DNA from 2 places in the Synechococcus sp. RS9902 genome. Region 1 is predicted to be linked to the other one. Evidence: predicted binding sites of a transcription regulator. Region 1 holds the regulator's gene; the other holds the start of a gene.
What was found. Region 1 encodes HrcA, which represses chaperone genes, less so after heat shock. Its sites were predicted from a motif close to TTAGCACTCNNNNNNNNNGAGTGCTAA; they were not measured.
Positions count from the first base shown of each region.

Region 2: the regulator HrcA is predicted to act here: its motif matches at 4,737-4,763, upstream of groES (co-chaperone GroES).

Region 1 covers NZ_CP047949.1:2,203,258-2,210,924, forward strand. Annotated here, with positions in the region: gene nuoH (NADH-quinone oxidoreductase subunit NuoH) at 1-440, opposite strand, end outside; gene SynRS9902_RS12195 (citrate synthase) at 468-1,658, opposite strand; gene sixA (phosphohistidine phosphatase SixA) at 1,672-2,160, opposite strand; gene SynRS9902_RS12205 (DUF3352 domain-containing protein) at 2,138-3,718, opposite strand; gene SynRS9902_RS12210 (rhodanese-like domain-containing protein) at 3,772-4,128, shown strand; gene hrcA (heat-inducible transcriptional repressor HrcA) at 4,128-5,102, shown strand; gene trpB (tryptophan synthase subunit beta) at 5,113-6,369, opposite strand; gene SynRS9902_RS12225 (translation initiation factor) at 6,469-6,795, shown strand; gene cysC (adenylyl-sulfate kinase) at 6,827-7,471, shown strand.
Region 2 covers NZ_CP047949.1:646,585-654,251, reverse strand. Annotated here, with positions in the region: gene SynRS9902_RS03355 (hypothetical protein) at 1-489, shown strand, start outside; gene SynRS9902_RS03350 (hypothetical protein) at 631-2,058, shown strand; gene SynRS9902_RS03345 (hypothetical protein) at 2,084-2,506, opposite strand; gene groL (chaperonin GroEL) at 2,661-4,295, opposite strand; gene groES (co-chaperone GroES) at 4,373-4,684, opposite strand; gene atpD (F0F1 ATP synthase subunit beta) at 4,908-6,371, shown strand; gene atpC (ATP synthase F1 subunit epsilon) at 6,446-6,856, shown strand; gene SynRS9902_RS03320 (30S ribosomal protein PSRP-3) at 7,026-7,541, opposite strand; gene SynRS9902_RS03315 (TIGR01548 family HAD-type hydrolase) at 7,620-7,667, shown strand, end outside.

The DNA of each region.
Region 1 (7,667 bases):
AGCAAGCCGATCGGCTGGATGCTGCTGAAGGCGATCCAGAGGAAGATCCCCACGCCCACATTGCTGATCAGCAGGTTCTGGCCGAAAGGAATGATCAGCCAGGAAATGATCACCGGCACCACTACCAGTACCGGGCCGAGGATGAACAGCAGGCTGTCGGCCCGCGCCGGGATGATGTCTTCCTTGACGAGCAGCTTGAGGCCGTCGGCCAAGGGCTGAAGCACGCCCAGGGCACCGGCGTACTCCGGACCGATTCGCTGCTGGACAGCGGCAGAAATCTTGCGTTCCAGCCACACCGAAACCAGCACACCCACCACTGCAGCCACCAGAACCAGCAGCATCGGCAGCGGCAGCCAAAGCAGCCTCGCCACCTCCGGGGAGAAGCCAAACCCTTGCAGGGCCTGGCTAAAGCTCAATTCCAGGTCCAGTCCCGGACTCACCATGGTGTCGACGGAAGTGGGTGCAACTTAGGCGGCCGGAGCCGAGACGCGCTCCTCAATGGGCATCCAGGAGCGTGGCTGGGATCCGGAGTAGATCTGCGAAGGCCGGAAAATCCGGTTCGCCCCGAGCTGCTCCCGCCAATGGGCCAGCCAGCCGGCAACCCTGGCGATGGCGAAGACCGGCGTGAACAGATCCCTGGGGATGCCGAGCTTGCGGTACACCAGGCCCGAATAGAAATCGACGTTGGGATAGATGCCTTTGGGACCGAGACGGGACGCTGCTTCTGCTTCGATCGCCCGGGCCACGTCGTAGAGGTCGTCATGGCCGAAGCTGGCGAACATCTCCTCCACCAGGGCCTGCAGGATCACGGCACGGGGATCCTTCACCTTGTATTCCCGGTGGCCGAAGCCCATGATTTTGCGCTTGGCCGCGATGGCTTCATCCAGGAAAGCGCCAGCGTTCTCGGGACTGCCCACCTGCTCAAGCATGGCGAGGACATCTTCATTGGCGCCGCCATGGAGTGGGCCCGCCAGGGTGCCCACGGCTGAAGCCACCACAGCGTAGGGGTCGGTGAGGGTGCTGGCGGTGACCCGGGCACTGAAGGTGCTGGCGTTGAGGCTGTGCTCGGCATGGAGCATCAGGCAACGATCAAAGATCCGCGCCGCCAGGGGATCCGGCTCACGTTCGGTGAGCATGTAGAGGAAATTGGCGGAGTAGGCCAGATCGTCCCGGGGCTGGATTGGGTCCTGGCCTTTGCGGATCAGCTGAAAGGCCGCCACCATCGTGGGGATCTTGGCGATAAGCCGCACCACCGCGTCATAGATGTACTGCGGGTCGTCGATCGCCCGGCGCGAATAGAACAGCCCCAGGGAAGCGGCACTGGACTGCAGCGCGTCCATCGGGTGGCCGCTGGCCGGGAAGCACTTCATCATGTCCCGCACCCGGAAGCTGACCCGCCGGTGCATCTGCACCGCGTGCTCAAACTCCGCCAGCTGGTCGCGGCTGGGCAGCTCTCCCCAGATCAGCAGGTAAGCCGTTTCCAGAAAACTGCTGTTGGCCGCCAGATCCTGCATCGGATAGCCGCGGTAGGTGAGCAGCCCTTGCTCTCCATCGATGTCGCAGATCGCCGACTGGGTGGCCGGCACGCCATCCAGGCCTGGACGCAGTTCGATCCCGGTCCGCGCATGGCGCAGGTCGCCTGTCTGCTGCTGGGCCACCGCCTGATTGCCTCTAACAGCAACTTAAATCGTCAATCAACAGTGCTGGCCGAAGCAAGGCCTTCAACTGCCACCGGCCCGCGGAACGACGCAGCTGAATCACGCCGGCTTTCTTCAGCACCAGGGCACCCGGGGCACACCCGAGAAGACCACAGGCCAGATCACCAAGATCCGGCTCATGACCAACCAAGCCAAGCCGTTGATCAAAGGCGGTCACCAGCATGTTGAGGTCCCCTCCCGGCTGGAGCCGCTCATCCACCGCGAGTTCAGAAGCGAGCCCTGCCTCCAACGCCAGTTCCGCCGTTTGCAGAGCCCGGCGATAAGGGCTGGACAGCAAGCGATCCAACCGCAGCCCTCGTTGCACCAGGGCCGCCATCACCCGCTGGGTTCGCTGACGGCCAGCGGCGGTCAGGGGTCGATCCGGATGGTCCTGGCCCGCATGGCGGGGTTCGGCGATGCCATGCCGTAACAGAACCAGTTCAGCCGAGTTCGAGCCGGGCATGCAAGGGAATCTCGGTACCAGCCTGCTCCTGACGATCAACGTCCACAGCCACCGCAAGGCCGCGGACCTGATCCTGAAGCGGCCGCCCCGCCATCACCTGCAGCAGGGCCCAGGGCCGCCATTGCCCCAACAGTGCGCGGGCCGGCTCATCCGCCAGCAGAAGGGCCTGCGCGGGCTGGGAGGACGCTGTGAGCTCCTTCCACTGGTTCAAGCGAGGCTGGAGGGCACGCCCGTTCTGGCGCTGCGAAAGAGCCATCAAGGACTCCCCCCACCAGTTCAACGCAGACGAGCGAACCTGAGCCACGGCCAATTGAGCGTCCACCCCCGGCTGGCGTCCCCGCTGGCGCACCAGCCGCGTCCACACGCTCAACACCTCGCCATCGCCGTCCAGCTCAGAACGGGTCAATCCCTGCTCCTGCAGACGCGCATCCACCGCATCCCTGGCGGGGCTTTGCGGCCGGGTGGCCAGCAGCCAGCCCTCGGGTTGGTCCTGCCAGAGGAGAGGGCCGTCATCAGCCCCAACAACCGCATCGGCCGCAGGCTGGTCCGCCAAGCGCTGCGCTAGCAACGGAGCGAACCATTGGGCCAACGGATGGCTTTCGCTGGGATCCAACAAACGGGCTGGACTCTGAAGCTGAGCCAGCCAGCGGGCATGGCCACCAGCCGAAGCAGTCAGATCCGTGAGCCCAGGCCATGGGTCGGTGCCCAGGGCTTGCCGGAACCCGAGGCGCCCATCCAACGCCAGGGTTGAACCCTCTGGTCGCAGTGATGCCACGAGTCCGCTCAGATCGTCCCTTTGGGCCACCAGCTGCGGAAGCTGCAGCCAATGCTCAAGGGCATGGGGAGATGCCGTGAGCAGAGCCACGCCTTCGCCGAGCTCAGCCACCTGACGTTGCAGGCGTTGATCCCCCAGCTGATGCTGATCCGGAAGCTGGGAGACATCAAGGGCCTGCTCCAGCACACCACGGCCCGAAGCCACGAGCAGCAGATCGTCGTCAATTAAGGCGGTAGCCAGGGGTTGGGGGTCATGCCCCACCAACGCCCCCTGGCCACTGATCACACCGATACCGCGGTAGCTGCTGATCTGCAGGTCGGTGCCCGCCAGGCTGCGGGTCTGCCAGAACCGTTGCAGAAAGCGCCGGGCGCCGTCGTCATCCCGACTGGTCAAAGCCAACACCCAACCGGTGTTGGAATCCCCATCGGTGAGGGTGAGACTGACCTCCTCACCAAGCCAAGGCGCCAGCTCAAGATCAAATTGGAGACCCGCCAAGGCAAAGACGCCTTCGCGCCACTGCCGGGCGCCATCACGGGCATCGCGGCGTTGGGAGGCAGGGGCAACGGCCTGGGCATAGGCCGGCAACCGTCCTGGATCGGCCAACCAATGGAGGGACAAGTCAGCATCCCGGGGCACAAAACGGGCCGCCCGAGGCAGATGCAACGGCTGCTCTGCCAACTGCAGGGGGCTCTGGCGGTTCATGGTCCAGAGCAGGCCAGCGGCCAGCAAAATCAGCGACAACAGCACAGCGCCGGCAGCGCTGAGGAAGGGGCGGGCCTTCATGGGCCGGCGGTCTCGGATCGCCTCATCTTTGTCCATCACCGCAGAATGGCGCCATGGGCCAATCCCAACAACCACAACCAATCCAAGCCTCTGAACTGCAGCAATGGCTGCAAAGCGAGCGACCTTCACCGCAACTGGTGGATGTGCGCGAGGAGGCTGAGCTCGCGATCGCTGCCTTCCCGGGTGCGGTGCTGCACCGCCCCCTGAGCCAATCCAATGCATGGCTTGGAACACTGCAGGACGACCTCAACCCCGCTCAACCCGTCGTGGTGGTCTGCCATGCCGGCGTGCGCAGCTACCACTTCGGCCTGTGGCTGCTGGACCAGCCCTGGGGCCTTGAGGTGTGGAACCTTGAGGGAGGCATTGATGCCTGGAGCCTTCAGGCGGATCCCAGCGTTCCCCGCTACTGATGAGCAAGCCCCTGTCCCTTCGGCAAGAACAGGTGCTTCAGGCGACGGTGCACCACTACGTCGACACGATGGAGCCGGTGGGCAGCCGCACCCTGGTGCAACGCTTCGGAATCCCCGCCAGCTCCGCCACCGTTCGCTCCGCCATGGGGGCGCTTGAGCGCCGGGGACTGCTGCATCAACCCCACACCTCCGCCGGACGCGTTCCCAGTCCGATGGGATACCGGCACTACGTGGACGCGTTGCTGCCGGAACCCGGCATCGCCGTTCAACACCTGGAACGGGAGCTCACCGGCCTGAGTCTTCGTTGGGCCGGTTTGGACGACCTGCTGATGCATCTGGCCCGGCGGCTGACGGATTTCACCGGTCTGATGAGCCTGATCACCCAACCGCAGCAGGAGAACCAGCAACTGGAGACGATCCGTTTGGTGCCCAGCGGTGATCGACTGCTGGTGATGCTGGTGGAAGCCAATGGCCGCGCCAGCCACCTCAACCTGCGTCTGCCCCACGGGGCTGAAGCCGAACTCACCGCGATGGAACGCTGGGCGTCGGCCCAGCTCGAGGAGGGCGACCTGAACTGGGACGCACTGCCCAGGCAGCTGCAACGCAGCGGCACTGTGCTTCGCAACGCCCTTGAGCAGCCCACCCCCGCCAATTCCACACAGGTGGTGGTGCATGGCCTCTCCAGGCTGGTGAGTGAACCGGAATTTGAAAGCACCTCCAGCCTTCGGCCGCTGCTGGAACTGATCGATGACCAACCTGCCACTTTGATCAGCCGTGGTGAATCCGCACGGGTGTGGATCGGGGACGAACATCCGCAGCCGGCCCTGGAGGCCTGTGCCGTGGTTCAGGCGCCCTACCGCTGCAAGGAGGGGCTTGGCCATGTGGCCCTGGTGGGGCCGATGCGGATGGCCTATGCCACGGCTCACGCTGCCGTGCAGCGGGTGGCCCGCCACCTGGAATTGCTGCTGGCCTGAGGTCCGCTTCTTAGAGCTGATCCCCCAGCTTCTCCGCCACGGTGTTGACGTCCTTGTCGCCGCGGCCGGAGCAGTTGATCACCACTTCCGTTCCATCGGCAAGGGTGGGGCAGAGCTGCTCAAGCCAGGCGAAGGCGTGGGCGGTTTCCAGGGCCGGAATGATGCCCTCCAGCTCACTCACCAGGCGCAGGGCATCGAGGGCCTGTTGGTCCGTGACGGCGGCGTACTCAGCACGCCCGATCTCCCGCAGGTAGCTGTGCTCCGGCCCCACTCCGGGGTAATCGAGACCTGCACTGATGGAGTGGGCCTCCATCACCTGACCGTCGCCGTCCTGCAGCAGCAGGCTCATGGCGCCGTGCAGCACACCGGCTCGGCCCTCGGTGATCGTCGCGGCGTGGCGACCGCTGGCCACACCATCACCGGCGGCCTCAACACCGATCAGCCGCACAGACGTGTCCTGAACAAAGGGATGGAACAGGCCCATGGCATTGGAGCCACCGCCAACGCAGGCCATCAGCACGTCGGGCAGCCGGCCGAAGGCGTCCTGACACTGCTGTTTGGACTCTTCACCGATCACGGCATGGAAGTCCCGCACCAACATCGGGTACGGGTGCGGACCAGCAACAGATCCAAGGATGTAGTGGGTGGTCTCGACGTTGGTCACCCAGTCGCGGATCGCCTCACTGGTGGCGTCCTTGAGGGTGGCGGTGCCGGCCGTCACCGGTTGCACCGTGGCGCCCAGCAGGCGCATGCGGAAGACGTTTAGAGCCTGACGACGCATGTCTTCCGCGCCCATGTAGATCACGCACTCCAGGCCAAAGCGGGCACAGACCGTGGCCGTGGCGACGCCGTGCTGCCCCGCACCGGTCTCGGCAATGATCCGCTTCTTGCCCATGCGCAGGGCCAGCAGGGCCTGCCCCAGGGCGTTGTTGATCTTGTGGGCACCGGTGTGGTTCAGGTCTTCCCGCTTGAGCCAGATGCGGGGGCCACCGTCGGCGCGGCGGTAGTGGGCGGTGAGACGCTCGGCCTCATACAACGGTGTCGCGCGCCCTACGTAGTTCTTAAGCAGGCGGTTGAGCTCAGCGGTGAAGGCGGAATCGTTCCAGGCCTGAGCCGCCGCTTGCTCCAGTTCCGCCAGGGCCGGCATCAGGGTCTCGGGCACGTACTGGCCACCGAACCGTCCAAAGCGGCCATGGGCACCGGGGCGCACCGCTGGCTGCAGGCTGGAGGGATCCGGAGTACTGGCGTTGGGCAGGGTGCTGGTCACGGATCCACGGCGGAGCGTCGGCTCAGCGTAAGCAGGCGGTCACGCCATGGGGCGCCGCATGGGCGGTCATCGACAATGCAACCCGGTTGCGACGGGTGGATGCCGAAGGGAGGCTGGCAAGAATTCAGCAGTGCCGAGGGCCTGCAGCGACCGAGCGGCCCTGCGGCGGAGCCCACAACCAAGGCGCAGCAAATGGTGCGGGTGCAGCCCACCCGTGGTGGCAAAGGGGGCAAAACCGTGACGGTGATCCGGGGCCTGGAGCTGGATACTGCGGGCTTCAAGGTGCTGCTGAAGAAGCTCAAAACACGCATCGGCAGTGGCGGGACCGCCAAGGACGGCGTGATCGAACTGCAAGGAGATCAGGTGGATCTGGCGCTCGAGCTGCTCAGCAAGGAGGGATATCGGCCGAAACGCGCTGGAAGGTAGGGAATAATGGCCGTCAGTTCATGCTGAGGCCATGACCACAAGCCAGACATACGGAGAACTCACCAACAAGGGTGCGTCCACCAACATCGCCTGGCATGAGGCCTCCGTGGGCCGCGACGAGCGTGCAAAGCAACGCGGACACCGCAGCGTCATCCTCTGGTTCACCGGACTATCCGGCTCCGGCAAGAGCACCCTGGCCAATGCCGTGAACGCAGCGCTGTTTGAGCGAGGTCTTGCCACCTACGTGCTGGATGGCGACAACATCCGCCATGGTCTATGCAAAGACCTGGGCTTCTCCGATGCCGACCGTGAAGAAAACATACGCCGCATTGGAGAAGTGGCCAAACTTTTCCTGGATTCAGGTGTGATCGTTCTGACAGCCTTTGTCTCCCCCTTCCGTGCCGACCGGGACAAGGCCCGGGACTTGGTGGATGACGGTGACTTCCTCGAGGTGTTCTGTGCCGCTGATCTCGAGGTTTGCGAATCCCGTGACCCCAAAGGTCTTTATGCTAAGGCACGGGCAGGCCAGATCAAAGAATTCACAGGCATTTCCAGCCCCTACGAAGCACCGGAGAATCCAGAGTTAAAGATCGATACAGGCAAGCAAGAGCTGGCTGATTCTGTAGAGCTCGTCATCAAAGCATTACAACAAAAAAACATAATTTCGCAAACATAATCCAATTACAGGCAATTTATCCAACTTTCACAAACAAGCTGCGTTGAACTTCAAACATAACAATCCAATAACACACTCAATCAAAGCACCCCTTTAACACGTTACGACCGCAAGTCCTCAACCTTCGCCTTGTTAAAATTATGGCATTTTTAACTTCAATCCAACGAACAAATCATTAATCATTTTCTTTAAGCAA
Region 2 (7,667 bases), 920 kb from region 1:
TACGCCAAGAAATTTCCGTGGATTAGCACAAGGATCTCAGACGAACTAATTACAAATCACCCAAAAGTTAAATCACAACAATGCAGAATATCGAAACAACAGCTAAAGAAGATTTACAAAACCAACGCAACATACATTCAATCAATCAATCAATTTCTTGATTCAAGCGAAAAGCTAGCCTCACTATCAAACTTTACCCAAGAATCAGCCACTCAAACCAATCCACCAGTTAACCTTAAAGAAATAGCTGAGGAAGAAACCATATCCATAAATCTTATCGGAGACATACTCTCAGAGGTCCTAACCCATGATTCGCAACAAAAACTCTCTAATAATACGGTTAATGCAATCATCGAATTAAGCCAGTCGGGACGAGTATCTAAAGAAACAGAAATTGAACTGTTGCAACTGGCAAGACAGAACCGACCGCAAGCACTAAAAATCTCAAGACTACTAGAACGCGCAAAAACAGAATTTGCGAAACCCTGACATCTGTATCAGAATACATATGTCAATATAGCATTCATACAACAGCCACGATAGATCAATTTTCCCCATTTTACGTGAAAGCATAAAAAAAACAAGCTATGAGCGTGTATGCTATACCTTCAAAATCAGAACCAAAAGCAAGTGAAAGCAAATACTGATTCACACATTCCAGCCAAGCTTCAATTCAACATTCCGTCGAAAAAACTACCAAATACACTGACTCAAAAGGTCCGCAACTCAGAGTGGAAAAAGATTATTTATGCGATTGAGCATCAAAAGGTTAAGCCAATACTCGAGTTGATCAACAAAATTGATAAATCACAAAATTCACCATGCTTACCTCACCCTTTCCGGGAATCTATAGACACATTTCCCACCAAAAGTATACGCGAGGGCATGTGCAATTTTATATTTTTTAGCGACTTAAACAATAGCAATGAATGGATTTTGTGTCAAGGCACATCGTTTGCAGATGCGATATTTTCTTCAACATACTCCGGAAAACACAAGTTATCCATCAACGATAAAACCATAATAAATTCATTGAAAAGAGCATTGAAAAAAGAAAACAAACAAAACCAAACAAGCCAGGAAAACAATAAAGCAGTTTTCGCTGGATATCTACTTGACCAAACAAGGCCCTATCATCATTTCTACGACCAACTTAAATGGATGGTACACCTGAAAAATACGAAGCCCGTTGTCAGCAAGAATTCGTTTTTCAGGCCTAAATACCTAGGCAAAGGAATGAGACTCAAACGCATAACTGAACCAACATTTTCTATGTTTCCATCAGTCATTGGTTCAAACCAAATGGGAATGAGGCTTGACAAATACACCAATAAGTTGGAAAAAGTCGTCTATCAAGACAGCCTGAGGTCCCGAGGTATTGATACGCTCAATTTTCAATGGAATAAATTTATCAAAAATATCAAAAAAACATCAGGAAAAAACAAAACTCTCACACTTTGGTTTGGGATTTCCGGTCAAAAAAGGATTTGGATCGAACAAGAGGAATTTCTTCCTATCTTGATAGAACAATTAAAGCCTTGGTTCGATTCATTTGTTTTTTTGATTGATGGATTCACGAATTACGAAAACAGTACATACAAAACAGAAAAAGGAAGCAAATTGATACCAATAAAACAAGATCTTGAGGTAATCAATTCAATACGCAAAAAACTCTCGCCATTTCCAAACACTTCTGTTTTGTCGTTGGTAGGAGAAACCTATCGAAAAAAAATTCAATACTGCCAATCTGCTGATTTTTTCATCGCAAATGCCGGTGCTGGTCAACTTGTACCTCATCGATTTTGCAAAAAGCCAGGTATCCTTCATTCAAACGAAAAGCATTGTGTTTTCCCAACAGGCATTAACAACACAACCGTGAAGTTAGTAGACAAAACACTCGTCAAAGATGTCGGAAATTTATTTGCAAAAGGCAAGAGAGCCGAGAGATCAGGTACTGGTTTAATCAGCTATAGCATCAAGAGTGAAGTCATAATCAACATGGTCATAGAAATGTTGGAATTGCGCGATGAGGGAGATCAAACTGCGTCAAACCCCTGATCATCAAAACTTTCATAGCAAGAAATTAGATATCTGGAACTTTCAGACCTGATTTCAGAAAAGCAATTTCCTTGTAGACCCTATCAAGCTCGTACAACGCTTTTGTTTCCTTCTTTTCAAGGATTTCAACCCGCTTCAACAGATCCTCCAGCAACTTGTTTTGCAAAGATTCAACCTGAACTTGCCTTTTTTGCACGCCTTTTGAGGGAGCAGAAGCCGTGCTGGCCGGGGAAAGAATGCCTCCATCCGTTTCGACGTACAACAAAGCAAGACGCTCCAACACCTTGGAGTAGGCCTTGTCTTGCTGTCGACAAAGGGCCTTGAAACGCTGCAGCGTCTCTGGAGCGAACTGGGCGGCAAAAGCTCCGGGGCGCTGAGGCATTTGTCCCGACACATCGATACACAGCAAGACGTTAGCCGGCACCTTTCCGCACCCCTCATCCTTCATGGCCGGCAACCAATGCCGCCCCCAGACACCAGATGTCTTGTAAAAACTAGTTCTTGCAAGACAGCATCAGAACATAAAAAAGAGGCCCCGCAGGACCTCTTGGCATAACTTGAGTTGGGGTGATCGGGTAGTCTCCCGACCACCCGAACGTCGATCAGTAGTCGAAGTCGCCGCCGCCCATGCCGCCGCCGGCAGGAGCTGCTTCCTTCTTCTCAGGCAGATCAGCCACGATGCACTCGGTGGTGAGCACCATGCCAGCGATGGATGCGGCATTTTGCAGACCGGAGCGGGTCACCTTGGCGGGATCGACGATGCCGGCAGCCAGCATGTCGACGTACTCACCGGAGGCAGCGTTGAAACCTTCGGCACCAGCGCGAGCCTTGACGTTCTCAGCCACAACAGCGCCGTTGGCACCTGCGTTTTCAGCAATGCGCATCAGCGGAGCGGTAAGAGCAGCAGCCACGATGTTGGCGCCGATCAGTTCCTCGCCGGACAGGCTGGAGGCTGCCCACTGCTCCAGGGCCGGAGCCAGGTGAGCCAGGGTGGTGCCGCCGCCAGGAACGATGCCTTCCTCAACAGCCGCCTTGGTGGCGTTGATGGCGTCCTCGAGACGGAGTTTCTTGTCCTTCATCTCGGTTTCGGTGGCTGCACCCACCTTCACCACAGCCACGCCACCGGCCAGCTTGGCCAGGCGCTCCTGCAGTTTCTCCTTGTCGTAGGTGGAGTCGGTCTCGTCCATCTGCTTCTTGATCTGTTCGCAGCGGGCGCCGACAGCCGCCTCGTTGCCCTCGGCAACGATGGTGGTGGTGTCCTTGTTGATGGTGATGCGACGGGCGGTGCCCAGCATCTCGAGCTTGGCGTTCTCCAGCTTGAGACCGGCATCTTCGGTGATCAGCTGACCGTTGGTCAGCACAGCCATGTCTTCCAACATGGCCTTGCGGCGATCGCCGAAACCAGGAGCCTTCACAGCGGCCACGTTCAGCACACCGCGCAGACGGTTCACCACCAGAGTGGCGAGGGCTTCCTTCTCGATGTCCTCAGCAATGATCAGCAGAGGCTTGCCGGTGCGGGCGATTTGCTCCAGCACGGGCACCAGATCCTGCACCAGACCGATCTTCTTGTCGGTGAGAAGGATGTAAGGCTCATCGAGGACGGCTTCCATCCGCTCGGTGTCGGTGGCGAAATAAGGGGAGATGTAGCCCTTATCGAAGCGCATGCCTTCGGTGACCTCGAGTTCGGTCTCCATGGACTTGCCCTCTTCGAGGGAAATCACACCTTCCTTGCCAACCTTGTCCATGGCATCGGCAATCATCTTGCCGACTTCTTCATCGTTACCAGCGGAGATGGTGCCGACCTGAGCGATGGCATTGCTATCAGCGATGGGCTTGGCCATTTCCTTGATCTTGCTGACCAGGAAATCGGAAGCCTTGTCGATGCCCTTCTTCAGGGTGATGGCGTTGGCACCGGCAGCCACGTTGCGCAGACCCGCCTTGACCATGGCGTGGGCCAGAACGGTGGCGGTGGTGGTGCCGTCACCGGCTGCGTCGTTGGTTTTGGAGGCGGCCTGACGGATCAGAGCAACACCGGTGTTCTCGATGTGGTCTTCGAGCTCGATCTCCTTGGCGATGGTGACGCCGTCATTGATGATCTGGGGTGCACCGAACTTCTTCTCGAGCACCACGTTGCGGCCCTTAGGACCCAGGGTCACGGCAACGGCTTCGCAGAGGATGTCGATGCCTTTTTCGAGAGCGCGACGGGCGTTCTCGTTGTAGATGATGCGCTTTGCCATGGAAGGCGGTTCCTAATGAAGAGGATGGTTAAGGGAGGCTGAGCTGAGACTCAAGCCGCAATGCAGCGGGATTGATCTCAGTTGACGACAGCCAGGATGTCCTTCTCGGACAGCAGCACGTATTCATCGCTGCCGAGCTTGATGTCGGTGCCGGCGTACTTGCTGTAGAGGACCTTGTCGCCCACACCAACTTCGGGAGCCTGACGGCTGCCGTCGTCGTTGCGCTTGCCGGGGCCCACCTGAACCACTTCACCCACCTGGGGCTTTTCTTTGGCAGTGTCAGGCAGAAGGATGCCGCCGGCAGTCTTCTCTTCGGATTCAGAGACCTTGACGAACACGCGGTCGCCGAGGGGTTTAACGGTCGAGACGCTGAGAGAAACAGCAGCCATGGGTACTTGCAGGAGCAGGGACAGGGCGCAATGCGCCACGCATCGACGCGAGTTGGCACTCGATGCCGATGAGTGCCAACGTATGCAAGCGACCACCCCTCGGGCCATACCCCAAGCTGTGCGGGTGACCGAACCGGAGGGGGTGCAACCACAGCGGTGGTATGGTTGCGCCGCTCTGAATGGGTCCGAGCGCGCAGCGCCTGTTCCCGCAACTCTCCTTCCTATGGTCGCTTCTGCTCCTGCATCTGCTGGCACCAAGGGTGTGATCCGTCAGGTGATCGGCCCGGTTCTGGACGTGGAATTTCCCGCCGGGAAACTGCCCAAGATCTACAACGCCCTGCGCATCGAGGGGAAAAACCCCGCAGGTGACGACGTCGCCCTGACCGCTGAGGTTCAACAGCTTCTGGGTGATCACCGGGTTCGTGCCGTTGCCATGAGTGGCACCGACGGTCTGGTGCGCGGCATGGAAGCCGTTGACACCGGTGCACCGATCTCCGTGCCCGTTGGTGAAGGCACCCTCGGCCGCATCTTCAACGTGCTGGGCGAGCCCGTCGACGAGCAGGGCCCCGTCAACACCACGGCCACCGCTCCCATCCACCGGGATGCCCCCAACATCACTGAGCTTGAGACCAAGCCCAAGGTGTTCGAGACCGGCATCAAGGTGATCGATCTCCTGGCTCCCTATCGCCAGGGCGGCAAGGTCGGCCTGGTCGGCGGCGCAGGCGTGGGCAAGACCGTGCTGATTCAGGAGCTGATCAACAACATCGCCAAGGAGCACGGCGGTGTGTCTGTGTTCGGTGGTGTGGGTGAGCGCACCCGTGAGGGCAACGACCTCTACGAGGAATTCAAGGAATCCGGCGTGATCAACGCCGACGACCTGTCCAAGTCGAAGGTGGCCCTCTGCTATGGCCAGATGAACGAGCCCCCCGGCGCCCGGATGCGTGTGGGCCTCTCCGCTCTGACCATGGCTGAGCACTTCCGCGACGTGAACAAGCAGGACGTCCTGCTGTTCGTGGACAACATCTTCCGCTTCGTGCAGGCCGGCTCCGAGGTGTCCGCACTGCTGGGTCGCATGCCTTCCGCTGTGGGCTACCAGCCCACCCTGGGCACCGACGTGGGTGCCCTGCAGGAGCGTGTTGCATCCACCGTTGAAGGTTCGATCACCTCGATCCAGGCCGTTTACGTGCCTGCTGACGACCTGACCGACCCCGCACCGGCCACCACCTTTGCCCACCTCGACGCCACCACGGTGCTGAACCGTGCCCTGGCTTCCAAGGGCATCTACCCCGCTGTGGATCCTCTGGATTCCACCAGCACCATGCTCCAGCCAGCTGTGGTGGGTGACGAGCACTACCGCACCGCCCGCGCCGTGCAGTCCACCCTGCAGCGCTACAAGGAACTGCAGGACATCATCGCGATTCTTGGTCTCGACGAACTGTCGGAAGACGACCGTCGCACCGTGGACCGTGCCCGCAAGGTGGAGAAGTTCCTCTCCCAGCCTTTCTTCGTGGCTGAAATCTTCACCGGCATGCCCGGCAAGTACGTGAAGCTGGAGGAGACCATCGCTGGTTTCAACCAGATCCTTTCCGGTGAGCTGGACAGCCTCCCCGAAGCCGCCTTCTACCTGGTGGGCAACATTGAGGAAGTGAAAGCCAAGGCCGAGAAGATCGCCGCCGAAACTAAGTGATCCCTGCGGGGGTGTGAATCACACCCCCGATCACGTGTTTCTCGACAGTCCATTCTCTTTTCGAACCAAGGTTCATGTCCCTCACCCTCCGCGTGCTGGCAACAGACCAGAACGTCTTTGATGGCAGCGCCGACGAGGTGATCCTGCCCAGTACCACCGGTCAACTCGGCATCCTGCCCGGCCACATCTCCCTGCTCACCGCCATCGACATCGGTGTACTGCGGGTGCGTGCCAACGGTGCATGGAACTCCATCGCTCTGATGGGTGGTTTCGCCGAAGTGGATGCCGATGAAGTCACCGTTCTGGTGAACAAGGCCGAACTTGGCAGCTCCATCGATGCCGCTGCCGCCGAAGCCGCTTTCCAGAAGGCCTCCACCGTGGTGGCTGGCATGGAAGGCCAACCTGCCTCGGCGGAAAAACTCAAGGCGCAGCAACAGCTGAATGAAGCCCGCGCTCGCCTTCAGGCCAGCAAAACCGCCGACTGAGTCATCTCCCTATTTCAAGGATGACGTCGCAAAAGGCCAGGGGCGGTAACCCCTGGCCTTTTGCGTGGTGTGGTTTGTCCGTTCGTCATCCCAACACCAGCCAAGCCACGGGAAGGCATAAAAAAACCTGCCCGAAGGCAGGTTTGCTTGATCAAATTGAAAAGCGGAATCAGGCGGTACCGCAGAAGGTGACGTCGGGGAACTTGGCCTTGGCCTCGTCGAGGCTCTTGCCTTTTCCCTCTTCCTGCCAGTAGTTGATCACTTCAGTGGCCTGGTTGAGCACTTCAACCCGCTCGTTGTCAGTGATCCAGCTCTTGCCTTCCAGCTCGGTCTTCAGGCTTTCCCAGGCATCCTCACGGGGCCAGAAGAAGTAGGAGGTGAGGGGGCTGGGGCCACCGCCAACGATCTGATCAACCGCAAGGGCCACGTTGTCGGGAAGCCAGAGGATCTTCAGCAGGAAGCGGCCCTCATCAGCCTTGGGGGTGTAACCAGAAGGAACACCATCAGCATCGATGGTGGCCGTGGCCAGGGCCGCGGCGGCGCCCTTCAGCACAGGACGGCCTTCGCCTTCGCTGGCTGCAGGCTTTTCAGTGGTTTCAGCTGCCTGGGTGGCGCCTTCAGCCGCGTCGGCGGACGGAGTCGCGACCTCCTGGTCGGTAGGGGCAGCGCCTTCGGTGACCGTCATGGTGTCAGCGCTCAAGACAGAAATACAAACAACTAACCTACCAGCCGCTCCCCATAGGACGTTCTGGGATCCCCAACCATCCTGCTGTTCGACATCGATGGTGTTATCCGCGATGTCGCGGGAAGC